DNA from 2 places in the Alteromonas sp. B31-7 genome. Region 1 is predicted to be linked to the other one. Evidence: predicted binding sites of a transcription regulator. Region 1 holds the regulator's gene; the other holds the start of a gene.
What was found. The regulator FliA, encoded in region 1, starts transcription of late flagellar genes. The targets are predictions, from matches to a motif close to CTAAAGNTNNNNNNNNNNNNGCCGATA.

Region 1 (3,451 bases):
AAATCTGCATCCTCTGGATTGTTTTCAAGATCAACGAGCTGTTCTTGTAATTGTTCAAGTATCTCCCCGGCCTCAACCAGAAAGTCCTGTAATATATCCTCGTCAACATCAAACGACATGCGCCCGCTCCCCTAAAAACCTAAGCTAGACAAAAGGTCATCAACATCATCTTGGCCAGACACAACGTCATCTCGCGTGTCGGCATCGATAATGGGGCCTTCCGCCTCTACACCATCGATCTTCTTGACCGTTTCGACCGGTGTTTTCGTCTGTTCAGATGTCTCAGGCTCACCAAACATAGTAAGCATGTTTACTAAGCTATCTTCAACTTCCTTAACCAAATCTATAACCCGGCGAATCACTTGCCCGGTCAGGTCCTGATAACCTTGTGCCATTAACACTTCGGTCAGTAACTGTGTAAGTTTAGCTGATTGTTCAGCGCCGTCTTCCAACAATTCGTCTAAATCTGCACATAAAGCTTTGAATTCGCCTAGTTCAATTTGACGGCTCATTAGTTTTTTCCACTCTGGCATCACGCTGCTTATGCGTGAACTTAATAGTTCAGCAATTGGCATGCTGGCCTCAACGGCATCCATAGTGGTATTTGCGGCTTTTTCTGTTTCTTCAATGACATAGGTAAGACGCGATTGCGCATCGGGAATATCATCATTGGCCAAGTTTTTGATGCGATCATCAATTTGGAAGTTGTTTAACGCGTCGTGAAGTTGGCGCGTCAATTTTCCAACCTCGGCGAAGAGCTCAATAGACTCTTTCATTGACGCCGCTTCTAAGATGGCATTAGCTGAAGCAGAATCACCCTCTTCCAAATAGGCAACCAATTGTTTGGCTTCTTCAAGGGTAATAGGAACATTTACTTGTGTTGACATCCAGTAAACCTCATATCTCTGGTGAGCGTCTGGATCAACCTAAACGTTCGAAAATTTTATCGAGCTTCTCTTTTAACGTAGCAGCAGTGAATGGCTTAACAACGTAACCGTTTACACCGGCTTGCGCTGCCGCAACAATCTGCTCTTTTTTCGCTTCTGCTGTTACCATTAACACAGGCAAATGCTTAAGCTTATCGTCAGCGCGAATTGCGCGTAACAGATCGATGCCTTGCATGCCTGGCATGTTCCAATCGGTTACTACAAAATCGAAATCGCCTTGCTGTAGCATAGGTAAGGCGGTACTGCCGTCATCCGCTTCCTGGATATTGGAGAAACCCAAATCTTTAAGCAGGTTTTTTATGATACGTCTCATGGTAGAAAAATCATCAACCACAAGAATTTTCATACTTTTATCCAAAATAGCCTCCGCTGAGGGGTTAATTGTTATTAATATCTATTCTTCGTCAGCTTGCCACGACTTCATTCGTGATTTGAGTTTTAACATGGCCTGACTGTGAATTTGACTGACTCTTGACTCACTCACATCAAGAACTTCACCTATTTCTCTGAGGTTCAGTTCTTCATCATAGTATAAAGACAGCACTATCGCTTCTCGCTCTGGCAAGGTAGTAATCGCATGCGCTAACGCTTTTTGAAACGCACCTTGCATCAAATCCTCTAGGGGCGCGTCGGAACCACGATTTTGCTCGGTAGAAATCACATCTTCCGAAACACCTAAATCCTCAATGCCTACCAACTTGCCTGCATTCACTTCATTCAGCATTTGATGATAGTCTTGCATGCTGACATTTAGCTTAGCAGCAATATCTACATCCCGCGCGTCTCTGCCTGTTTCACTTTCGACTAATGAAATGGCCTCGGTGATGGCACGACCATTTTTATGTACCGAACGTGGTGTCCAATCACCCTTGCGTATTTCATCTAGCATGGCGCCGCGAATACGAATACCGGCAAATGTCTCAAAACTTGCGCCTTTCGAGCCATCGAAATTTCGTGCTGCTTCTAATAAGCCAATCATTCCCGACTGGATAAGATCATCTACCAACACGCTGGCAGGGAGCCGGGCCATCAAGTGATGGGCTATTCGTTTTACTAGTGGAGCGTGACGCTCTACGAGTTGCGACCTATCTGTTTGTTGTTGATAAGCGGCTGCCTTGCTATTCAACGCTGATTTCCTACTGCTTTATCCGACACCAACTGCTCTATAAAGAACTCTAAATGGCCACCTGGTTGCGCGGGAATAGGCCATGACAATGCTTTATTCGCCAACTGACCAATCGCTACCGCTGCGGGCGAGCTTGGGTACGCATCTACAATAGAAGTTTGCTTTCTCACCGCTTTACGGATGTTCTCATCAAAGGGAACTGTCGCCACTAATTCTAAGGCAACATCAAGAAAGCGCCCGGTTACTTTTGATAACTTACTAAATAACTCTTGCCCTTCGCGCACGTCACGCACCATGTTTGCCACAATTTTAAAGCGAAACACACCGTGCTCTCTGTTGAGTATTTTTATCAGCGCGTAAGCGTCGGTCAGTGATGTTGGTTCATCACAAACTACCACCATGATGTCTTGTGAGGCTTTTGAAAAGCTGAGCACCATATCTGAAATACCGGCGGCGGTATCGACAATAAGCACATCAATTTGCGAGCGTAACTCACTGAACGCGCGGATTAACCCGGCATGTTCAGTAGGAGACAACTCAGCCATAGACTGCGTACCTGAAGTGGCTGGCGCAATCTTTATGCCGTGTGGTCCAGTGACTAACACCTCATCTAAGGTGCATTCGCCAGACAGCACATGGGATAAGTTCTTTTCTACCCTAAGCCCAAGCATGACATCAACATTGGCCAAACCTAAGTCTGCATCCAATACCATGACACGCTTTCCTTGCTTTGCCATCGCAATAGCGGTGTTAAGCGTTATATTTGTTTTACCGACGCCACCTTTACCACCGGTGACTGCGATAACCTTGATTAACCGTGATTGCTTCATTTTTCGTAAGCTACTCGCTTGATCGTCAATCATACTGCTCGTGCTGTTCTGATCACATTATTGCTACTAGTATGATTCAAACCATACTTTTTATAAAGCTTTGCCGCAGCAGATACTAAAGATTTTGCTTCAGCAACCTTAATATCTTCTGGTACTTTCTGTCCATCGGTAACATAGCTTACTGGAAGCTGATACTCTACCGCAGCACTAAGCACTTCCCCTAAAGAGTAGCACTCATCTAGCTTCGTGAAGATACACCCATTTAACTCAATGCCATCGTACGCTTCAATAATACGCTGTAAAGCAGGGTATTGCGTATTCGCTTGCGCCACTAAGTATTTTTTCACCGGCTGCATTTGACCGTTTTCAAATTGCTGAATTTGCTTAATTAATCGGCTATCTCGCTGACTAAAACCGGCGGTGTCAATTAAGACTAGTCGCTTGTGGCGTAATTGGAAAAGCAAATCCGCTAATTCTTCGCTACTTTGTGCTTTTCTCACGGTACAACCAATAATCTTTCCGTATGTCGCCAACTGCTCGAAGGCGGC
Region 2 (3,451 bases), 380 kb from region 1:
GCATGCCACTCCTCCGGTGGAAGTTAACTCGCTGAATACCTTGGAACGAGTTTGTGCCCAAGCGTTTAATCAACGCCGCAAAACGATTCGTAATTCATTGAAAGATTGTTTAACTGAAGCGCAAATATCTGAACTAGGTATCGATCCTACCTGTCGCGCCGAAGTACTTTCATTGAAAGATTTCGCCACCCTCGCCAATGCGGTAACCGCATTGGAACAGAGCGACAATCAACAAGGTTGAAAATGATTGCTGATAACATTGAGGTACGGGTGAAAACCCGTCACCTCCCTGAACATCTACCATCAGACTCTACGCAATTCGCGTTTGCCTATCACATTACCATTATTAACAATAGTAATGAGACGGTACAACTTATTAGCCGTTATTGGCGTATAACAGATGCAAACGGAAAATCTAGCGAAGTACAAGGTGCAGGCGTTATAGGGAAGCAGCCTATTATAGAACCAGGTGAAAGCTTTGATTATACCAGCGGCGCGGTAATAGATACGCCAGTTGGAAATATGCAGGGCTACTATGAAATGGAACAAAGCAATGGCGGCCGCTTTCGTGTTCCCATCGACGTCTTCAGGCTGGCTGTACAAAACATTCTTCATTAATTGAGCAGGCTATGTCAGTAGAAAGAAACTTTATCATTGGCGATATTCAAGGCTGCTATGAGGGGTTGCAACGCCTTCTCGATAAAGTCAGCTTTAACCCTGAACAAGACACCCTTCACGGCGTAGGTGATTTAGTGGCTCGAGGTGAAGACTCTTTATCTACCTTGCGGTTTTTACGTTCACTTGGCCCACGTTTTCACAGTGTATTGGGTAATCATGATCTTCATCTGCTGGCAGTAGCCAACGGCATTAAAAAGCCCAAAAAAGACGATAAGCTCGCCCCTCTTCTGGCCGCCCCAGACTTACCAGAATTACTCGATTGGCTACGCCAGTTCCCTCTTGCTACACAAGTGGGTAAGCAGCATACCCTTGTGCATGCGGGGCTTTATCCTGCTTGGTCGACAGAAAAGCTATTGATGTTAAGCGAAGAGGTGAGTCAGCACTTACAATCTGCTTGCTATGCAGACTTACTTGAAATTATGTATGGAAATACGCCGAGAGTGTGGGAAGACACGCTGTCAGGTACAAAGCGATTACGCTTTATCATAAATGCCTGTACGCGTATGAGGTACTTAAATAAAACGATGCATTTGGAGTTTGAAACAAAAACCCACCCCTCTCAATCTCCAGCATCCCTTGCGCCTTGGTTTACTTTTCCCAACCCCTTTATTCGCGCAGATGAAACCTTGGTATTTGGCCATTGGGCAGCCCTAGCCGGAGACACTAACCATCCACAGTTTGTTGGTTTAGATACGGGGTATGTCTGGGGCAATTCACTCACGATGCTACACATTGAGACAAACCAATTAATATCCGTTGACGCGTAAACTTACTGGTATTACCACTAAAAACGTCTAGGCTCGTATTATCTACTTCAGCAATTAAGCGCGGCTGCCGATACCTTATACATTCGGCAAAAATACCTTTTTTATCCTTAAGTATAAAACAAAACAGGTTTAAGAGTGTATTTCGTGTCTATTGCGGGGTAATATCGTCCCGTATAAAAATAAAAAGCATCAGTCCAGGAGTTCCGATGAAGATTACAGTAGCCACTCGCGTAATCGGGGGATTTGTTGCAATCAGCTTGTTACTGATTGTTATTAGTGTAGTGTCACTATACAACCTCAATTCGATTGGGTCAGCAACCGAAGAAGTTAATGACGTTGCCTTACCCACCGTTGCCGGCAGTAATGCCCTGAAAGCCAGCTTTCTCAATATGGGAAGACTCACCTTTGAGTCGTATATTGAAGAAAATTTAAGTGGCCTGGAAGAAAAGCGCAGCGCGTTTGATAGAAGCCAAAACGACTTTGAGCAAGAGTACAAAAAACTTGCCTCAGCAGTAGCGGACGAGCCCGAATTAAGAAAAACCCTAAATAGTGTTAGGGATGCTTACGATGCCTATGTAAAAAATGTCGAAAACATGTACGTGAATCATCGCAAGTATATGGATTTGAGTAACGAGATTGACGACCGTCTAGGTGATGCAGAAGATAACGCCGATGATGCCTCTACCTACTTGCTCGATTTTTCAGACCTTGATGCGGTGCAATCAAACGCAAATTTACAACGGGCAGCCTCAATTGGTGGCCAGTTAGAAACGTCTTTGCTTTCCCTTTTAACGGTATCGTATGAATACGTTAAAACAGAGACCCTAGTTCGCTCGCAAACGTTGGGTAACGAAGTAAGCTTAGTGGTAGACAAAGTGGCAACCCTGCTAAGCGACATGGTACAAACCGCCGGCGGCCGCGACGACTCAGGTACCCTAGACGAAATCAATGAATTGGTTAACGATGCTTTAAACGCCATTACCGCAAGTGATGGTGTTGTGCAGCTTCACGTGAACCGTTTAGAGCGCCGCAACCAAGCCGAACAAGCGCTGAATGCGTCAGATAAGAATATCTCTGATGGTGTCGTTGCATTAGGTAAATTGTTAACCCTTGCGGACAGTAAAGCGTCGGACATTGAAGATCAGGTTAATTCAGCCATCACAACCGGCAATACCTTTGTTATTGTTGTGGTACTGCTTTCTATTGCGGTGGCCGCAGGTATTGGCTATGTCACCGTTCGCGCGATTACCCGTCCACTTTATCGCGTAAACGAATTACTAACGGTAGCGGCATCAGGCGACTTAACCCATCGCCTTGACGACTCGGCTCAAGACGAATTTGGTTTGCTAGCGCGCAACTGTAATAACCTAATCGACAGCCTGAAATCACTCATATCTGCGATTAACGTACGTGCAGAACAGCTTGCAGCCGCTTCAGAACAAACGTCTGCGGTGACCGCACAAACCACCCACTCCATCCAAGATCAGAAATCTCAAATTGGACAAGTGGCCACAGCAACCACTGAAATGCACTCAACATCGCAGCTGGTGGTACAAAACGCTGAGGATACCCTAAGTCAAATTCGTCACGCTGATGCCGAAGCAGAAAATGTGCGTCAAATATCGTTGGAAAATAAAAACACCATCGAGATTTTGGCTAAAGACGTACAAGACGCCGCTGACGTTATTAATAAGTTACATCAAGACAGTGCAAGCATTGGTGGCATTCTTGATGTTATTCGCGGCGTTGCCGACCAAACCAACCTGTTAGCCCTTAATGCTGCCATTGAGGCTGCACGCGCTGGCGAACAAGGCCGAGGCTTCGCGGTAGTTGCCGATGAAGTGAGAACACTTGCCAGCCGTACGCAGGAGTCGACACAAGAAATCAACGCCATGATTGAAGTGCTGCAAGCCGGCGCTGAGCGCGCGGTATCAGTGATGAACCAAGGTAAAGATCAGACCGTGGCCTGTGTAGCGCAAACTGAAAAAGCCACGCAAGCCCTCGAC

Region 2: the regulator FliA is predicted to act here: its motif matches at 1,492-1,518, upstream of IUA53_RS16530 (HAMP domain-containing methyl-accepting chemotaxis protein).

Annotation. Positions count from the first base shown of each region.
Region 1 is NZ_CP065233.1:3,400,178-3,403,628, forward strand. It holds gene IUA53_RS14750 (chemotaxis protein CheA) at 1-119, opposite strand, end outside; gene IUA53_RS14755 (protein phosphatase CheZ) at 132-887, opposite strand; gene cheY (chemotaxis response regulator CheY) at 922-1,305, opposite strand; gene IUA53_RS14765 (RNA polymerase sigma factor FliA) at 1,342-2,073, opposite strand; gene IUA53_RS14770 (MinD/ParA family ATP-binding protein) at 2,070-2,936, opposite strand; gene flhF (flagellar biosynthesis protein FlhF) at 2,933-3,451, opposite strand, start outside.
Region 2 is NZ_CP065233.1:3,777,377-3,780,827, forward strand. It holds gene rsmA (16S rRNA (adenine(1518)-N(6)/adenine(1519)-N(6))-dimethyltransferase RsmA) at 1-241, shown strand, start outside; gene apaG (Co2+/Mg2+ efflux protein ApaG) at 244-618, shown strand; gene IUA53_RS16525 (symmetrical bis(5'-nucleosyl)-tetraphosphatase) at 630-1,445, shown strand; gene IUA53_RS16530 (HAMP domain-containing methyl-accepting chemotaxis protein) at 1,652-3,451, shown strand, end outside.